One region of the Lentibacillus salinarum genome, then DNA from elsewhere that is predicted to be linked to it. Evidence: riboswitches for the same ligand, from Rfam matches in the RefSeq annotation. Region 1 holds a riboswitch; each other region holds the start of a gene.
The links. Region 1 has a riboswitch for S-adenosylmethionine ahead of ACFQ4A_RS09090 (cyclase family protein). Riboswitches for the same ligand answer to the same signal wherever they lie in the genome.

Region 2: another riboswitch for S-adenosylmethionine. It lies ahead of ACFQ4A_RS09695 (YfcC family protein); the one in region 1 lies ahead of ACFQ4A_RS09090 (cyclase family protein).
Region 3: another riboswitch for S-adenosylmethionine. It lies ahead of ACFQ4A_RS12630 (homocysteine S-methyltransferase family protein); the one in region 1 lies ahead of ACFQ4A_RS09090 (cyclase family protein).

The regions. Positions count from the first base shown of each region.
Region 1 covers NZ_JBHTNH010000019.1:95,130-101,957, reverse strand. The annotation lists gene ACFQ4A_RS09125 (DUF7916 family protein) at 1-821, opposite strand, end outside; gene ACFQ4A_RS09120 (YrvL family regulatory protein) at 959-1,129, opposite strand; gene ACFQ4A_RS09115 (NAD-dependent protein deacylase) at 1,277-1,981, shown strand; gene ACFQ4A_RS09110 (aspartyl-phosphate phosphatase Spo0E family protein) at 2,363-2,551, shown strand; gene ACFQ4A_RS09105 (hypothetical protein) at 2,593-2,856, opposite strand; gene ACFQ4A_RS09100 (DMT family transporter) at 2,981-3,913, opposite strand; gene ACFQ4A_RS09095 (hypothetical protein) at 3,861-4,136, opposite strand; SAM riboswitch class I at 4,288-4,385, shown strand; gene ACFQ4A_RS09090 (cyclase family protein) at 4,484-5,224, shown strand; gene ACFQ4A_RS09085 (5-methyltetrahydropteroyltriglutamate--homocysteine S-methyltransferase) at 5,391-6,497, shown strand; gene ACFQ4A_RS09080 (cytochrome c oxidase assembly protein) at 6,644-6,828, opposite strand, start outside.
Region 2 covers NZ_JBHTNH010000020.1:90,317-97,144, forward strand. The annotation lists gene ACFQ4A_RS09695 (YfcC family protein) at 1,121-2,530, opposite strand; SAM riboswitch class I at 2,808-2,921, opposite strand; gene ACFQ4A_RS09700 (DUF4372 domain-containing protein) at 3,212-3,706, shown strand; gene ACFQ4A_RS09705 (IS4 family transposase) at 3,669-4,367, shown strand; gene ACFQ4A_RS09710 (IS110 family transposase) at 4,983-5,312, opposite strand; gene ACFQ4A_RS09715 (sigma factor) at 5,306-5,596, opposite strand; gene ACFQ4A_RS09720 (M20 metallopeptidase family protein) at 5,911-6,828, opposite strand, start outside.
Region 3 covers NZ_JBHTNH010000027.1:16,205-23,032, forward strand. The annotation lists gene rnr (ribonuclease R) at 1-260, shown strand, start outside; gene ACFQ4A_RS12605 (metal ABC transporter ATP-binding protein) at 576-1,319, shown strand; gene ACFQ4A_RS12610 (metal ABC transporter permease) at 1,316-2,170, shown strand; gene ACFQ4A_RS12615 (metal ABC transporter substrate-binding protein) at 2,189-3,127, shown strand; gene smpB (SsrA-binding protein SmpB) at 3,385-3,852, shown strand; RNA gene ssrA (transfer-messenger RNA) at 3,963-4,328, shown strand; SAM riboswitch class I at 4,670-4,769, shown strand; gene ACFQ4A_RS12630 (homocysteine S-methyltransferase family protein) at 4,875-5,924, shown strand; gene ACFQ4A_RS12635 (universal stress protein) at 6,472-6,792, shown strand.

The DNA.
Region 1 (6,828 bases):
TGCGCCCCGGCATCACCGATATGATGAATGTCGGCTCCTGCCATTTTATTTTGCAGTGCCATTTGTTGAATTGTCTCTTTTGCTGAACCCTCTTGACTTGTGCCGATTGCCGTTAAGGCCAGCGCGTCCTGTTCGTGGGCGGCTTGAACGAGTTGTTCTGTCTTAGTCAGTGTTGTCCCCGGCACACTGCCAATTGATGGTAGAAGAATCACGTCAGCGCCCGCCTGAGCGAATTCCGTTACGACATCTTTGCTCACGATACCGCTGCCAGCTTCGTTTCTCACTCCAGCTCCATGCATTTTTCCAGCAATAATCATGACGTCATCCCGAAAAATGTCTTTTGCCTGCCTGATTGATTTCAATATCGCCGTATTTGTCACACCTGTCTTCGGATTACCGGTCAAGCAGACAATATCAACACCCAATTCTCTCGCCTTTTCCAGCGATTCAGAAGCAGCGGTACGCCCTGTCGGTAGATTAGCCAATGTCTCCGCATTATCCGCATCAGGATCAACCGGTTCCAAATTAATCCCGACAGGACGGCCGATCAACTTTTTCAGTTCCGTTATCGCATTTTTCGAATCATTCATGGAAAGCCCTTCGATGTATGGCTGATCAACATCAAATAAATTCAGCAAAATCAGATCAGCTCCAAAAGCAGCCGCATACTCTGCATTTGTCAGCCCGGGATAAAGCGGCGTTGATGCACAAACCACTTCAGATAACATCACCCTGCCTTCCGAAGCATCAATCGCTTGCCTTAACTGCCGGCCATCCATGTCATTGAAGTCAGATGCGGCGCAGTTCAACAATCGTTTCATATGCTTTACGCCCTCCTTGTGATTTCCCTTCCTATTCCTATAATCGTTCAAAAATCCCGAAAAGGGGCACCGGATAAAATTTTTATATTTACGCCCCCAGAACGCGTTGGAAAACGATTATATATATAGGAAGGTTCTTATGTTTTATGTCCCAACCTTTCTATCTTACTTTCATCATTAAAAGCATATTCAATAAGTGCCAATAGAAAAGCTGCTGCCATTTCCGTTGAAAGCGGGACAGTGACACTTGTTATAAATTCATCAACCGTAAATAATGTCAGCCATTCAATTAACGTATCGATAGTTATATACGCTAACGACGATTATCATCCATTCTTTCATAATTTACTAAAAAGTTCTACCTCCCTTTTAGTAGGAAGCGGCCATTGTGACATAATGTTTTAGGTGATACATTATCCCTAAGAGATGATAACAGTCATTTGGAGGTAACAATCGTGATCAAGAATTGGCTTAACGAATCAAACAATACTGTTGTGTTTACCGGAGCCGGCATGTCAACAGAAAGTGGATTGCCTGATTTCCGCTCGGCCAACCAAGGATTATGGAAACAAAAAGATCCAAGCAAAATTGCCAGTACTGATGCATTAAATCATAATGTTGAAGAATTTATCGACTTTTACCGGACGCGTGTGCTCAGTGTAAAAGATTACAAACCGCATAAAGGACATCATATTTTAGCCGACTGGGAAAAACAAAACCGCATCCAAACCATTATTACCCAAAATGTTGATGGTTTTCACCAGAAGGCAGGTAGTCAAAACGTCGCTGAACTGCATGGCACATTAACAAAACTGCACTGCCAGTCATGCGGCAAGGAATACAACAGTGATGAATATGTCAATCAGGAATATTATTGTGGTTGCGGCGGCATTTTGCGGCCTTCCATCGTCTTATTCGGGGAAACACTGCCACAGGACGCTTTCCAGTTTGCCCTGTCTGAAGCGGAGAAAGCCGACTTGTTCATTGTGCTGGGATCGTCATTAAGCGTGACACCGGCCAATCAATTCCCGCTGATCGCCAAGAACAATGGTGCCCGGCTGGTGATCGTCAACAAGGAGCCAACCGAGCTCGATATGTATGCAGACCAGGTCATTCACGGACGAGATATCGGTGCGGTTTTAGAAGAATGGAATCACTGATGACAATACGGCAGTCCACCACTAAAAGCATCGCTGCCACACATTTTTATACTCAGGTTGCTCTTTGAAGCATGGACCGGTCACGTTCTGCAACTGATTTTTGGCCAGTGAGCCCCATGGTCAAATCCATATCGACAAGCAAATTTTGCAGCACTTGCTGAAGGGCGTTATTGTCTAATTGTCTGCTGGAAATCCGGCATGTCATGATGATTCGTGTCTGGTTAACCGCTTCATCATCTGATCATATGTCGTATTTTGTAATGTTTTGACTTTGTTTGCAGAAATGGTTGCATTTTATTTCAGGCGTGCCATAATAGGTTTTGTGCGTTTTGAGCCAAACGTCCTAAATCTTTACATAGTTCGAAAGGAAGATTGATCGCAATGCATATTTTGGAACCAGAGCCAACCCGACAGAATTTAAAAAAGGCTATCTCCTTTAAACGAAAAGAAATGATTAACCTGGGGATGAAATACGGCTTGACGGATAAAAGAACAATAAAGTGTAGTCAGCAGCTGGACAACCTGCTGAACTTGCATAAAACCAGAAAACGTTACGATCTGACGGGATGAGCATGATCCTTTTAATGACGTGACTTCCGACCAGATATGATTTAATGATACCAGGTTTTGACTTTATCAAGATCATTTAAAAAATGCTCAACTTCTTCCTGGTTTAAACGAACAAGAATTTGATCATATAATGTCAGAACCTGACCATCATCCTCATGTTTATGTTTATGTAGATAATCGGTCAGGGCATGCAATTGCTTCTTATTAAGAATTGACGCTGTGGAAAGATGCTTCACTTTCCGGAGCAAAAACGCATTTGCAGATTCATCGAACTCGCCGGAAATAATATGCCCATCCAATTGCATGATTTCACCTCCATAACGTATGACATGTTAATAATTTGCCCCAAATCACCGGTATTATAAGTGATCGGTTGCATCAAAAATTTTGCCCCTCTAAACAATCGTTATGGCCGCGCGCGATACCCCCCTAGTCAATTGCTTTTTCCTGATGCTGTTTCCCGTAAAGATGCTTCTGTCGTTTTCCGCTGTTTCCTGTCGTCAGCATGACCCCAGTAATAACCGCCAGAGCACCAGCCACTTTCATCATCGTGATCGCTTCGTCCAGCCATAACCAGGCCCCGACCATCGTCACAATCGGCAGGAAGTTCAGAAATACCGAAGCTTGTGAAGCACCCAGTACGCCAACAGCACGGTTATAAAAGATTAAAGCAATGAACGAGGGAAACAGACCGAGATAAGCGATCCCCGCTACGTTCGCTGGCTCGATCAATAGCGATGGGACGCCAGCAACGAGCCATTCAACCGCGACAATCGGCAAAAGCACGATAATGGAAATGCCGCTCATCACAAAAAGTGCCCCGAATTGCGGGAATAAGGACATATATTGTTTAACCAAAATCGAATAGACCGCCCATGATCCGACGGCGCCGATCATAATACTATCACCGATATTCCAGTTCATACCGGCGATCGAAAAAATCCGGCCATCCAGCACCACCCAAACAGCACCGAAAAGCGATAACAGAACCCCGACTATTTGGCTATTTCGGAGCCGTTCTTTTAAAAGAAACGCGCTCAACCCGACAGTCGCGACAGGAATAACCGTTTCCAGCACCGAAACGTTTGTGGACGTTGTAAACTGCAATGCACCATATATGAACGTATTAAAAAACGTGATCCCTGTCAGTGTCATAAGCAAAAAAGGCTTTTTATATTCCCTGAATTTATCCCGATAAGCCCACGCACTGCGAAGGCCAAATGGCAGCATCACCAAAAACGCGACCACCAAACGGAAAAACGCAATCGTAAACGGCGGGAGCTCATTAATCGCCCTTCCGGTTAAAATGTTACCGGCATAAAACACAACAACGAACAACATCATGATATAAGCATTGACCATGAAATCCTCCTCTTGAAAAGATAGCAACCCATCCCAAAGCTGCATTTAATGACTCAGGCGTTTTAAAGAGCCAGTTGAAAATAGGGCCGTTTCCTCTGATATTCCCCGCTACTAATTCACTTAGTCCCAAGCTATTCCGGCCACTTTGTCCGATAGTCCAATTTTTAAACGCTTCTTCCAATTTAACAGAAAAGAACAACAACTGCACCCAAGCTTCCTGCATCTAGTCGTTTATTATCACCTTCGTTTGAAGTCAGGTAACATATAAACTTTTTAACATGATAAACTTGACGCTAAGTTTTGAAAATTCCTCCTTGACATTCAAGCATAGCAGGTGTATTGTATGTATTAATATCATAACTGAATAAAAAACGTTCTTATCTAGAGAGGTGGAGGGACTGGCCCTTCGAAGCCTCAGCATCGGTCTGTGACTGTGCTAATTCCAGAAAGCGTTGGACGCTAAAGATAAGAAGAGTGAACTATGTGAACCCAAGCCTCTTCTTATCAGAAGGGGCTTTTTTAGTTTCACAATCGTTTTGATTCAGTTAAATTTAAAGGGAGGTGGGGAATATGTGTAACACATTAATTGAGGCAGTCAACGTGTTAAAGGAAAAAGAATGGATCGACCTGACGCATGCGTTCGGGCCGGACTCCCCTCATTTTTCCGCATTTGATCCGGCAGAGTTCAAGACGTTATTCGATCATGATGACGGGTTCTTTGCCCAGCAATTCACTTTCCCGGGACAATATGGAACACATATTGATGCGCCCATTCATTTTGTACCTGGGGATAAGCGTTATGTGCATGAGCTGGAGCTGCAGGAACTGGTGTTGCCGCTGGTTGTCATTGATAAATCAAAAGAAGCCGCCGAAAACCCTGATTTTACACTTGACTTGGACGATGTTCTGGCATTTGAAAAAGAGCACGGTGACATTGAGCCAGGTTCATTTGTTGCACTAAGGACTGACTGGAGCAAAAACTGGCCGGATCAGGAAGCTTTTGACAACGAGGACGATGAAGGGAATAGCCATGTGCCAGGCTGGTCCGTTGAAGCATTGCAGTTTTTATTCGAACAGCGCCACATCAAAGCTATCGGCCACGAAACATTTGATACCGATTCAGCCATTAATTTCCAGAAAAACGGCGCACTTGTAGCCGAATATTACGTGCTTGATCAGGATACGTTTCAGGTGGAAGTGATGACGAACCTTGATAAAGTCCCGGCAAAAGGCGCCGTAATATTTAATATCGTACCAAAAGCAAAAGGTGCAACCGGATTTCCGGTACGATCATTTGCCATTTTACCTTAACTGTAAGAAAAACGCTGATGCGTCTTTTCAGATACTAGCGGTCAGATGTCAGATTGGAAGACATCCCGAGTTAGCTAATTAGTATTGAAAGCGTCGTCCAAAATTTATACTATCTTATCTTATAAGCAAAAACCTAAACAAACTATAATAGAAAGAGGGAATGAAAATGACCAAAGTAACCACAAAAGCACCATTCCGTGCAGACCAGGTCGGAAGCTTGCTGCGACCTGACCGGCTGCACGAAACAAGACGAGCGTTCAAGAAGGGTAGTATCTCTGCTGAACAGTTACGTGAAGTGGAAAATGACGAAATTAAACGTATTGTCGACAAACAGTTGGAAGTGGGTCTTCAGGCTGTAACCGATGGCGAGTTCCGCCGCACATTTTTCCATCTTGACTTCATGGAACATCTGAACGGGTTTGAAGGCTATGTCCCGGAACAAGGCTATGCGTTTAAGGGTGAGGAATCGGAAAAACGCAATGTCTGGAACTCAGGTGACATTTCGTTTAACCCGGACCATCCATTTTTGCAGGATGTGACGGATCTGATTGACATTGTTGACGGTCGAGCTGAGGTTAAATTCGCCATTCCGAGCCCGAATATGTTTTTTAATGACGGCATCCGGAATCCTGACATTTATCCGGACCTGGAAAAGTATGCAGACGATATCATCAAAACATACCAGGAGGCCATTCAAGCTTTTTATGATGCCGGATTGCGTTACCTGCAGCTGGATGATGTTTACATCGCCGGGCTGGCAGCCGACAGTGTGCCGTGGAATGAAGATCCAGGTGAGCAGCGCGACTATTTGATTGATTTGGCCGTCCGAGTGCTGAACGAAAGTCTGGCCCATAAACCGGACGAATTGACTGTCACAGTGCATTTATGCCGCGGTAACTACCGTTCCACATGGGCATTTGAAGGTGGTTATGACCGGATTGCGCCGAAGCTGTTTGCCAAAGGTAAGGTGGATGGATTTTTCTTGGAGTATGACGATGAGCGCTCCGGCAGCTTTAACCCGCTGACATTCATTCCGGAAGACGGCCCGCGTGTTGTTCTCGGTGTCATCACGTCCAAATCTGGTGATCTGGAGGACAAAGGTGAAGTCGTCACCCGTGTTCATGAGGCATCCCGATATGTATCGCTTGATCAATTATGCTTAAGCCCGCAGTGCGGATTCGCTTCGACACATCACGGGAACAAACTGACCGAACAACAGCAATGGGAAAAACTAAAATTGATCGTGGAATCAGCAAAACAAATCTGGGGATAGTCCAGAGACTGAAGATTAGAAGCCGGACAATCGCATCCGAGTCAACCGAGTTCCAATTTGAAAAACAGCTTGCAGAGGCTCTGCAAGCTGTTTTGATTGGTTCATGGTACATTATAGGGAAGTCGTACCATGAGGATGATGTGTCCTTACCGTTTCCGACCTTTTTTCCGTCTGTTACGCTCGTTCATTTGGATGACAATGCCCTGCACCACCCTTGTGTCATCATCAACTTTGCCTTCATTTTCCTCCTCACGCAACCCCCACATTTTTAGCAGGTAAAACAGGGCAAATGCGTAACTAAGCAGCTGGACAAATTTCAGTACCCCACCTG
Region 2 (6,828 bases), on a different contig from region 1:
AACTGTTGAGATTATAAAGATTGTATGCTCTTTGGACCCAATCTGGATCATGCCAGCGTAAGGTAAGCCGAGGCCAACCAATAATTTTGGGCTCGGCTTTTTTATGTGCTTCGATTATATGCGTCAGCGAATCAGAACAATTAAAAAGGCCAACATCCTCTGTGAATTGATTGGAAACGCTTGCTGACCTAATCTTATCAGTATTAATATGTTTGTTCATCCTCCTCTGAATTTCTCTAGCTTGTTTTATTTTTTTCTCATTTCAATCATGTTAGGCTGATCAACCGTACTTTTATCATGTGCTCAGTTAATAAATTGTTCACGCTCTTTTTCATCGTCAAATTTAATATCCATAGGAGTAACGTCTGCTACTTTTGGCATTTTTATTCGTCCCCCTTCGCAGCATAAACTCACCTCCATTAGAGTCTATGCTTAATTCTAGTTTAATTATACCTACATTTACCCTTTTTTCAATCATTCATGTTGAGGGAGTCAAGTTTTTGCAATAAGTTTCTCCCAACCTTTGTAATCGCAATCCCTATCCGACATCATTCACAAGCACTGATTCCTTACATCATCCGGATGAATCTTCTTTTCTTCCAATTCAATTAATGCGATAACTTCCAGCAAAGCATAGGCGGCATCTTTTCTGGTATATGCCTAGTTACCTTACCCACTCACTTAATTCAACTCCTTAATTCGTTATAACGGACATGGTTTAGAATTTTCCTCTATCCATGCCCGTTTTAATTTCTCTTATGATTTCAGCGAACGCAAAGACTTAAACTCCTATGCCGTTTCCCGGAAAATAAGACTCTTGAGATGACCGGATTCCTCATCATCTTTATTTAAATCTTCAATAACAGCCGATAATTCCACACGTACCCACCATTGCAGCGAAAAATTCGGGTGGAGCTGCGGAACCCTAAGGTCAATTCATCCCCGCGGTTTAACAAAGCGTGAACAGCTTGTACATATATGCCAGGGACATAACCAAGCTGCAGACCATCTTGCGTTTTTATGCTAATAGCAAAAAGATCCACCTCATTGTCATGATCCAACTCTGCTATTAGTCGATCTCCTATATGGACAATGTCAGTCCAGTTATCAGGAACGTTACTTAAATTGGTCCTCCCCAATTAATTAAGACACTAATGATTAAGGCGACCCAAGATATACAGATTGCTGTCATGACGAACGGAAAAATATACCGAATCCATCTTCCATAAGGCACCCTACATAATCCAAGCATTGCCATTAACCCACCTAATGTAGGTGAAAATATATTTGTAAGACCATCACCAATTTGGAACGCTAAAATTGTCGTTTGCCGTGTAATGTCTAACATATCACCAACAGGAACCATAATGGGTAACGTCACGGCTGCTTGACCACTGCCACTTGGAATCAAAATATTAATAATCGACTGGGATATTGTCATGAATACAGCAGCCAGCGTTGTTGGTAAATGTTCTAGTACCGAGACAAGACCATGAGCAACGGTATCGCTGATATTTCCATGGTTCATCACGACTTGAGTGGCCATGGCAACACCAATCAGAATAGCTGCTAATGCACTCGGTTCAAGTGCTTTCGCAAATACATGAGCGATTTGACTAGCATTCATTCTTGCAATAATCCCACAGACAATGCCTATCATAAGGTATATCGCGGCAACTTCATTGATATACCAACCTTGTGTAAAAATGCCAAATAGCATAACAATAATCCCTGCGATAAACACAAGTAACATGGCAATATCCTTTTTTCTCATGTGATAGGAACCAAGTGGTTTACTAAGTGTCATGTCTGAGGTATCAATGTCATAAGCAAGGCTTTTATCCCGGTTCCTTAAAATCTTTTTAAAATATCTAACGTTAAAATAAGCTAATACAGATAACGTAACAACCACTAAGATACTTCTAAAAAGCCATCCTGAGAAAAGTTGCATTTCCGCTATCCTATGCCCGACACCTACCGTATAAGGATTGAACGGAGAAAGGCCAAATCCTACTAGCACACCGCCTATGGCAATACCCGCACCGAGCATGGCATCTCCACCTATTGCAACACTTAATAAAACTGCAATTGGAACAAGCGCGATATTATTTTCAAGGCCAATAAATATCCCGAAAAATCCGTAAACAAATGTCATAATAACATCAACAAGAAAACGCCTTTTAATACCAACTTTACGAACGAATGTCCCAACTGTATTTTCAAGCATCCCCGTTTTTTCTAACAGTCCAAACATCATGGCCGCGGCAAATGTGACAAAGACGATATCTGACATTTCTTGAAACCCTTCAGGAATCGCAGTAAATAAATCCATAATGCCTACAGGACTGTTCTCTATGTATTCAAATGACCCAGGAATGGTTCGAGTTGTATCATTAACGGTTTCCCTTTCATAAGATCCAGCCGGAATAATATACGTCAAAATAGCTGCGGCAACAACAATATAAAATAATAATGCCAATGGATGTGGAATGCGATCCAGCCATTTTTTACGTTTCTTTTCATTCTGCATCGTTAGTCTCCCTTGATGTTAAGTTTAATCAATACGTCTATTGCTTAATAGTAATGCCTGTTCTTATATGTGCCATTGAATACAGACTCATTTCGCCCGCAACAAATAACGTCCTTCAGCTCATATTGCCGCTATTTCTGAAAGGTTTTGAAATATTGCTTTGATTTTTATTCTGTATCATTGATGTTATCCTCCTTGTCGTTTAGCTGGCCTCATAAATTTATAAATCGATACAAAAATAGCCTCTTTCAATGGGAAAGAGGCTAAACATCTATTCGCCTTATCTCCCAGAATAAAAAACTAGTTATTCTGCAGGAATTGGCACCTTTCCTTCTCATAAGGAGGTTGCCGGACGTCATCGGGCCTGTCCCTCAATCACTCTTGATAAGCATAAATTAAAAAATATGAAGTTACATTAATGTTGAAACGATTATATATTTGGAAGACTTTTTTGTCAACGATTTTTGTCGGGTAGTCAGCTATGAAGAGTAAATTTCTTTATTAAACCGTTTATTATCAGTAGCGTTGCATAAATATTATCTAAATTTGTCAAGCATTCCCCTACAATGAACTAAATCAATAATATTGGGAATTGTGCAAATTAAGGCTTTAAAATCCATAAAAAAGCCTTATAATGGGAACAGGTAGCTCTGTCCAAATCCCATTATAAGGAGACAACTTATGGACAAGTATACCACAAAATCCACAATTAATAAATTATTCGAGGTTCTTGATGAACAGAAATTCTTAAATGTGATCAACGTTTCGAACATTGACCACTACATAAAGAAGCTGGCAGCCTACAAATTTCTGGAACTGTTGATTATTGCACAGTTAAATGAGGCTGAAAGTTTAAGAGATCTTTCAAAACAACTCAAGGATAATCAGGGCGTTCAACAGGCGATTGAAATGGATACCATCAGCACTTCGCAGCTTTCCCGGAAACAGTGCGATCTTCCACCGTTCGAAAAGGTATTTAGACACTTGGTGTTTGAAGTACAGGCGCAAATGAAAAATAAATCTATTGTACGCGACATTGGGAAACTGCTGGTCATTGATTCATCCACTGTGTCGATGAGTTTAAGCCAGTATCCCCTGGGCGACGTTTCGAAAAACAAAATCAGGCGTGCGGCTGCACATGCGCGTAGTCATCACAAAAGATATAACCATGCCTGATAAAGCTGTTATGCTGCCTGCCAAACACGCGGATCGCACTCAAATGAATGAATTAGTCGATATCGATTCAGACGCCATCCATTTGTTTGACCGGGGCTATAATGATTACAAACAATTTGATGAACTCTGCTGGAAAAACGTCCGTTTCATCACAAGAATCAAGAAAAACGCAAAAATCGAAGTTGTCTCGGAACAGGAACCGGACACGGAACATAACATTTTTCTTGATCAGAAGGTGTATTTGGACAATGCGCAAAATAGAACGAAAATGGACTATCCATTGCGTCTCATTAAAACGAAAGACAGCGAGGGCAATGTGGTCATCATTATCACCAATTGTTTCGATTTAACGGCTAAGGAAATTGGTGATCTATACCGCTATCGTTGGAAAATCGAGACGTTCTTTAAGTGGGTGAAACAGCACTTAAAAGTCAAAACATTCTATGGCAAAAGTGAAAATGCCGTCTATACCCAAATTTGGATCGCGTTAATTACATATTGCTTACAAGTGTTATTACAGTTGAAATTCAATCATGAAGGGTCGGTGCTGGAAATCAAACGAACGCTCAAAACCCTTTTATTCCAGCCATTGGACGAATTTTTACGGTCTTTTTTCCGAAAGCCAACCCGAACATCAAAAGGCCGTCAAAATTACAATTGAGAAGAAGAATTCCAATTCCTTGTAAGTCAATTGAAGAAGGCGAGGTGAGCCATCTTAACGACCTGACATACGATCCAATATTTCTTTAATATTAACTGGAAAATTGTGGATAAGCTACCATTCATATTCCTTTTGACTTTTTTATTTTTGACCGAAATGATTATACTAAATATTACAAATAATACATTTTATGGAAGTCATTGACTGTTTGACAAAGTAGAAAATGTTTTTATGCAACACTAATGATGCTGAATATAATCAGTAAGCTGATAAAAGTTAAATGCAAAATTTTGATCCACGATTCTGAAAATAGGAAGGACTCCTGCCGCCGGATTGTTTGACTATTGGGTTTGTCCTCGCCATTTTTATTAATTGTCCTGCATGATCGAAATCAGAGTTATTGTCCATTGTTCCAGTTGATCCAGTTTTTGAACTAAAAGAAATTGTTCCGCCTCGACGGCCCCATTGGGATTAGTGATGGAATCCCGTGCAAAGTCAAGAAAGAAGGATTTTTATTAATTTATCCCGTATTTTCAAGTTCTTACGAATTGAAATTGCCCGAAGTCCTTCGTCCCCTAATTCAAGGATATCCCCCCGGATGTAGACAATATCGCATCAAATAACGCGAGGCCTTACCGAACAGTTTGGAAAAGGACTGAATGTGCTTACGCTTCCCATCAACCCAATACTCTTCCCCTGGTACTCTCGGAAAATATGATCAACATAAACACGAATTCGGTTTTGTACAGCACTCTCTTCCTGTACCAGTTCACGGCGCGCACGTGTCAATGTCTGAAGCTTATGGATATTACCCGAGGATAACCCGCTTGATGTCCCCCGATTATGCATAATGGATTGCACAATCGCCATCAGATCAAGATTATCTATTTTAGAACAGTTCAACAGGTCCTGTCGTTCCTGTGCTGTAGTCGCTGAATTTAATATTCGGACATGATAACCTTCCCCCTTACAGGCCGCTGGTGGTGGACTTCTTTCGTTTTCTTCCGGAGCATGTCGATGAGGCGATGGCGGATGGTGTAGTTGAAGTAGGTTCCGAGCTGGCTTTTGTTCGGGTCGTATTTCTTGTAAGCTATCCACATAGCATAGATGCCTTCCACGTAATATTCCCTCTGCCCGTCATGAATACCGAGCTTATGCATATGATAGTGGATTCGCCGTTCATTCTGCTTGAAAATCTCTTCAAACGATTGTCTATATTTGTCATGCATGTGTTCACCTCCTTAATTTGATTCTTGAATGTTCAGTAGGCCTCAAAGAACCACAGAGGCAACGCCTGGCACACGGCGGTTTCTGCGGCATGATATAGCGAGCTCGCATGGTTATGGCCCGAGATCCCGTGAACCCACCGGCCCATGATCCTGCTTTCCCGCCCATATCGCGCCCGCACTCGCCCGATGACCACTCTTCAGCACATGCCGAGCAACATCGCGCCCATACCACCCCACCAGCGCCCCTCAAAAAAAGAAACATTCTCACCCCTTATTCAGGCAAGAATGTTTCTATCATAATTAAAGCGGATATTTTATTTTAAGAATTCCACAGCAAACGAGCTCATTGCGGTAATCCCAGCCGGTATAGCCTTTTCATCGAAAATAATCCCAGGATTGTGCAACGAACGTGTCGATTGTTCTTGATCATTCTTCGTACCGATCCTGAACAACATACCATCCACATGTTCTAGATAAAATGAAAAATCTTCGCCACCCAAGGATGGTTCAGGAAGATAAACCAGGTTATCATCGCCGAGTTCTTTTCTCACCGCTGTATCCATAATATCAACCAAGCTTTCATCATTAATAACAGGCGGACTTCCAAGGTGAAACGTTACTTCTGCTTGGGTATCATGTGCTTTGGCTATGTTTTCACTAATCTCTGCAATATTGTTTTTAATATGATTTCTTACTTCGGGATCCAATGATCTGACGGTTCCAGACAGTCTAACTTCACTGGCCATAATATTATTGGCTTCACCCCCATGTATCTGCCCTAACGTGACAACTGCCGAATCGAGAGGGGAGATACGACGCGAGATAATCGATTGCAAACCGCTTACGATTTGGCCTGCAACGGGAATCGGGTCTATACTTTTATGAGGGTGAGCGGCGTGTCCTCCTGAGCCATCGACTCGGATATCAAATGCATCAGTTGCCGCCATAATCGGCCCTTTCCGCACGCCAATTTTTCCAGCATCGACTTGAGGCCACGTATGCAAGCAAATAATCTTGTCCACTTTTGGCTCAGCATCCAAAACACCCTGATCAATAACATAATTAGCTCCCTGCATAACTTCTTCACCAGGTTGAAAAATAAATTTAATATTTCCATTCAGTTGATCCCGCTTTTTATCCAACACCAGCGCCGTACCAAGCAGGACTGAAGTGTGCAAATCATGGCCGCAAGCGTGCATGACGCCCTCTTTATCTGAGGAAAACGCCAACCC
Region 3 (6,828 bases), on a different contig from region 1:
TGTTTGTTGAACTGGAAAATACAATCGAGGGGCTTGTGCATGTCAGCTACTTGACCGATGATTATTATCATTATGATGACCGTAATCATGCGATGATCGGTGAACGCACCGGTAATATGTATAAGATCGGTGAAGAAGTCGATGTCCGTGTTGTCAAGGTTGATATTGATGAACGTGTGGTTGACTTTGAACTGGTAACAATCAAGCAGCCTAAGAAGGAAAACAAGAAAAAGATCAAGGCGAAAAAGGCTAAAAAATAAGTCAATAACAATTTAGACTAATGTGGTGCGATTCAGAGCATCATATTGGTCTTTTTTTATTTTGTTGGACTTTTATTGAAATAGTCGGTGAGAGAAATAATCCCAGCTGCTCAAGGATTGGGCGGCAATTTTTTGCAATAAATTTTTGCTGGAACAAAACGACACTAAATACATATATTAAAAACAGACCATATTTTGCATACGCACAACTTTATTGTTGACATTTAAATAATTGTTGTGTATGCTACTAATTAATATAAATTCAATAAAGGTGTTATTGTAGAAATTATTTTAATTCAGAAAGAAGGGATTGGAGTGAACAAGTCAATTAGTGTGGATCAACTGAACGTTTCATACTACGGTGAGACTGCGCTTCGTGATGTTTCATTCTCAATTGAAGCCGGTAATATCGTTGGCATTATCGGTCCCAATGGTGCTGGAAAATCTACTTTGTTGAAATCAATTTTAGGCTTGATACCAAAAGATACAGGGCATATTAAAATAATGGAAAAAAGCAATCGTGATATCAGGAAAAAAATCGCCTATGTCCCACAGCGAAGTGACGTTGACTGGGATTTTCCCATTTCTGTATTTGATACGGTCCTGATTGGTCGATATCCGTCCTTAAAAATAGCCAGTAAACCGAAAAAAGCAGACAAGGAAGTAGCCATGCATGCACTAGGTAAAGTGGGAATGGCGGATTTCAAAAATCGGCAGATCGGTGAATTATCCGGCGGCCAGCAGCAGCGCGTATTTTTGGCACGAGCACTGGCACAACAGGCGGAAGTATTCTTTTTGGATGAACCATTTGTCGGAATCGATATTCGCAGTGAAGAGATAATTATGACTATTTTGAAGGAGTTGAGTACAAGTGGCAAAACCATAATGGTGGTCCACCATGATTTGAGTAAAGCAAAAGAATATTTTCAGCAGGTTATTTTGTTGAATCAGGCATTAATGGACTTTGGAGAAGTAGAGGATGTCATGCAACCCGAAACCATTGCAAAAGCTTATGAGGGTCAGCTGTCATTCCTGAAAGAATTGGCGGTGGAATCATGAATTTCCTCGAAGCTGTGATGCATTATGATTTTTTACAAAAGGCAATGATCACGTCCATTATGGTCGGTATTATATGCGGTGTGATTGGAAGTTTTATTGTGCTGCGCGGCATGGCACTGATGGGGGATGCGATTTCACATGCGGTTCTTCCAGGTGTAGCAGTTTCTTATTTCCTGGGAATCAATTTTTTCTTTGGAGCGGTTGCGACAGGGGTACTGACTGCTATTGGCATCGGATACATCAGCCAAAACAGCCGGATTAAAAACGATTCATCCATCGGCATTATGTTTACAGCGGCGTTTGCACTGGGGATTATCCTGATTACACTTTTAAAAAGCAGTACAGATTTATACCATATTTTGTTCGGCAACGTTCTTGCCGTTCGTCCGTCGGATATGTGGATGACAATGATTATAGGTGTGATCGTTTTGATCAGTGTGTACGTTTTTTACAAAGAACTGCTAGTCACCTCATTTGATCCGACAATGGCAAAAGCATATGGTCTGCCGAATAATGTCATTCACTACTTCCTAATGACGTTGCTGACGATGGTAACAGTCGCATCCTTGCAGACAGTAGGCATCATATTAGTGGTTGCGATGCTGATAACACCTGCTGCGACAGCTTATTTAATCACGAACCGGCTTTCAACGATGATATTTTTATCAGCCGGTTTTGGGGTGATTGCTTCTGTGGTCGGATTATACATCAGTTATAAAGCGAACCTTGCCTCAGGCGCGACGATTGTGTTGGTAGCAACGCTTTTATTTGGTATTACGTTCATCGTATCACCCAAACATGGTGTGTTGTGGAAAGCGTGGCGTTCACGCCGGAAACGATTATCCTATTAACAATCAGGAGGGGAATTTATGAGGAAAATAGTATTTATTATACTGGTGCTTACATTTGTTGTTCTGGCAGGCTGTTCAGAGGAAAATCAGGCTAAAAGTGATGCAGAAGGAGGAGACGAAAGCCTGGATATTGTAACAACTTATTCAATTGTTTATGATATTGTCAAAAATGTCGCCGGCGAGCATGCCGACGTACAGAATCTGGCACCAATCGGATCCGACCCGCACCAGTATGATCCGTTGCCCGAGGATGTTCAGGCGGTGACAGATGCAGATGCCGTGTTCTACAATGGATTGAATCTGGAAGCAGGCAATTCATGGTTTGAAAAAATGATCCAAACGGCAGGTAAAGACGGCGAAGATGATCCTGTCTTCCGTATTAGTGAAGGGGTGGAGCCTAAATTGCTTCAATCCGGCGGGCATAAAGGCGATGAAGACCCACACGCATGGCTGGATGTCCAAAACGGTATTAGGTATGCCCAAAATGCACGGGATGCTTTAATAAAAATTGATCCTGATAATGAAGAAGCCTATAAGAATAATACTGCTGCATACATTGAAAAACTTGAAAAACTGGATGAAAAAATTAAACAAAAGATAGCGGAAATTCCGGAAGATAAACGGTACTTAGTGACCAGTGAAGGTGCGTTCAAGTATTTTTCCGCAGCATATGATTTTGAAGCAGCCTACATTTGGGAAATTAACGATGAAAATGAAGGGACACCGGATCAAATTAAGTCGGTCGTGGATTTGATTGAAGAAAAAGCTGTACCCGCATTGTTTGTCGAAACAAGTGTGGATCCACGCAGTATGGAAACCGTGTCAGATGAAACCGGGGTGCCGATTGCCGGGGAAATATTCACCGATTCTCTGGGAAAACCGGGTGAAGAAGGGGACACGTATGTAGAAATGTTGGAATGGAACGCGGATATGATTGTCGAAGGATTAACAAATTAAGGTGTTCAGCTGACAAGTCTCGGGTCTGGATGGTTTGCTGGGAGGCTGTTATGTTGAGTTTATTGCCTATAATATGTGTGAAATACCTCTTTTTAGTCAGCGTTCAAAAAAGGCTAGAAAGGATCGGTCGGCTAAGGTTCAACGTCCTGTCGCCCTAACGCAGGCATTGAAAACGGGTAGCTGACCTCGCCGACAATTGGCATAACGGTTCTTTTCTGTTAAAATTAGTTGCACGGAAGCAGTAGGAGGACGTACGTATGCCAAAAGGAAATGGGAAAGCAATCGCACAAAATAAAAAAGCGCGGCATGATTTTTTTATAGAAGAGACATATGAGGCAGGCCTTGTGCTGCAGGGAACCGAGATTAAATCGATTCGTGCCGGCCGTATCAATTTGAAGGATTCGCACGCACGGATTGATCGCCGCGGTGAAGTGCAATTGGTCAATATGCATATTGCACCGTATGAGCAGGGAAATCGGTTCAATCATGATCCGACCCGTTCGCGCAAATTACTGCTGCATCGAAAAGAGATCGATAAACTGGTCGGCTTGATCCAGCAAAAAGGCTATTCGCTTGTACCGCTGAAGGTTTACATCAAAAACGGTGTGGCCAAAGTGTTGATCGGTGTCGGTAAAGGAAAAAAGAAATATGACAAACGGGAAGATCTGAAGCGGAAGCAAATGAAGCGTGACGCGGATCGTGCCGCGAAGGAAAGCTTGCAGTAGACCGCCAACCCTTGACTTTCAAAGGATTTCTGTTATAATAAAAATTGTCGTTATAACAAGTAAATGAATAGTGCTCGTTCTATCCGGGCGTATTCTCCCATCTTTTTCATGGGGACGTTACGGATTCGACAGGGATAGATTGAGCTCAGACTGCGCGTCGAGGTTACGGCTCGTAAAACGTTATTGCCTAAATATAACTGGCGAAGAAAACAATTCACCAGCTTTAGCAGCTGCCTAAGCACTGCCTAAAGCGATCCTTCCTGCTATCGCTCGTGTAGCAGATTGAAGGGTCTCAAATCAAGCGGGCTATTCTGTCGTCCACCGTCTGAGGATGATGGCAGAATCCAATCAGACTAGCTGCCGGGAAGCCTGTTGGCAGGCTGAGCGGTAAGCGAATGATAATATGTCAACTATGCGTGTAGATGTCTGAGTGGCGATATCTCTGGACGTGGGTTCGATTCCCACCGTCTCCACCAATACATATGTTGGTGGTTTTTTATTTATTACCTTTGGACATAAATCAACGTATATTCGGCGATCCCCAACGTTATAATAGAAATAATCGCGGGACCCGAAGCATATTAGCACTCGTTTCTTACATATTTTTACGATACGGGGGAGAGGGAAGTGATTCTCTCCGCAGTTTCTCAGGCTTTCTCTGTTTAAGAAAGAGTTCTTTTCTTTTTCCGTCTTGTTAAAAATGACGGCTGTTAAGTTAATTACAGCAACAATAAGCCTAAGAAATCGGTCAATAACAATTGACAGAAAATGTGGAAAAGTGTATAGTTAATTAAAGTTAACATTTATATCAAAATTTTTCTTATCCAGAGAGGTGGAGGGACTGGCCCTATGAAACCTCGGCAACAGGCTGTTTAAGTACTGTGCCAATTCCAGAAGCGAAGGCTTGGAGATAAGAAGAGTAAACAGCCATGGTGCCAAACCTCTTCTTTATCAAGAAGAGGTTTTATTTTTTGCATATAAATTGCAAGTGGCGCACAAAAAATCTTAAGGAGGAGAGTCGCATGAAACGCAGCTTGGAAGAGAGGCTGAAAGACGGAACAGTCATCGCTGGGGAAGGTTATTTATTTGAACTGGAACGAAGAGGGTATTTGCAAGCAGGATCCTTTGTACCAGAAGTAGCATTGGATAATCCAGAAGCACTTAAACAAACGTACCGTGATTACATGAATGCAGGTTCAGATGTGGTGTTAGCATTTACATACAACGCCCATAGAGAAAAAATGCGTATCATTGGCAAGGAAGATTTATTGGAACCACTGAACAGGAACGCAATACGCCTGGCAAAAGAAGTCGCAAACGAGCATCCAATTGAAGCGGCATTGGTAGCAGGTAACATATCAAACACGAACATTTTTGATCCAGAAGATTCTAAGTCAAAAGAGCAAGTTAGAAACATGTTTTCTGAAATGGTGAGATGGTGCAAGGAAGAAGGCGTCGATTTTATTAATGGTGAAACGTTTTATTATCATGAAGAAGCAGTCGTAGCATTGGAAGAAATTCAAAACCACGGATTACCAGCTGTCATTACATTAGGATTAATGGGTGAAAGTGTTTTAAGGGATGGGTACACGGTAGAGGAATCGTGTCAAATTCTTTCCGAAAAAGGCGCGTTAGTTGTCGGGATGAATTGTTTCCGCGGCCCGGATACAATGCAGCCATACCTTGCTGACATACGTAAACATGTGGATGGCTATGTAGGTGGGTTACCAATTCCATATCGAACAACGGAAGAGAATCCGACATTTTTCAATTTACCTGATGGTGGATGCAGCTGTCATTTACCTTTAGAAACAACTTTTCCGACTGCTTTAGACCCGCTTTATCATAATCGTTATGAATTAGCGGAATGGGCAAAGAAAGCCAAAGACATTGGCATAAACTATATTGGATTATGTTGTGGCGCTTCACCAGCGATGTTGCGGGAGGTTGCAGAAGCTGCCGGAGTTGAAACGATAAACTCTAAATACGCCCCTGATATGGAAAAACACTTTTTGTTTGGTAAAGACAAAACACTTAAGGAACATAACGTAAACTATCGATTAAAAGCCTGATCAACGTGAACATTTGCACGTCTTGAACCAACCGCATCTGCCGAACTTAATGAAAATGTTTGGAAGGGTGGATTATCCCTGTTTTTCTGAAAAAACGGGGTATAATCTGCCCTTTTTGTAAGATAAGCAAGCATAAAATGTTGGACGACGTTTTCAATCCCGAAATCGGCTAAATCGCTAATTTCTTCCAAACTGACTTCTGACCTCTGCATCTGAAAAGACGCGTCAGCGTTTTTTCATACGCGTTCGTGGTGAGTATCGCTGTCATACAAGGGCACAATTTTATACTTTTTCTCAAATAGCATATCGATTAAATGAAAGTTGATCATTAATGGCTACGTTTACATGGCATTTTGTGTTCAAAAATAATTATGGTATGATTTGCTTTGTTAAAAACGGAAACGACTTTTGTTAGCACAAAAGTTACTATACAACACCATGAAACAATTAAGAGGTGCTAAATTGAAATTACAGGAAATAAAACAAGAATGGTTTGGAAATATACGGGGAGAAGTGTTGGCGGGAATAGTCGTAGTATAATGGAACCATTGATGTCGTTTATGTGGTCGATGGCCAAACATCGAAAACGGATGTCTTGCACCATGATAATAAATATGAAATTGAGCATAAACGGAAAGAAAAGATTAAGTCCGTTCAGGATCAAATTCGGCAATTCGATATAGATTTTAAAGTCCATATACTGCACGGAGAGCCGGGACCTACGATAGTTGACTTTGCTAATTCAAATGATTTTGATTGTATTGTTATTGGAAGTCGTGGACTAAATAACCTGCAAACGATGATATTGGGTAGTGTTAGTCACAAGGTTGCTAAACGAGCAGATTGTCCAGTTCTCATTGTAAAATAAATTCATATAAAATAAGAAGGAACAACGCATTTTTAT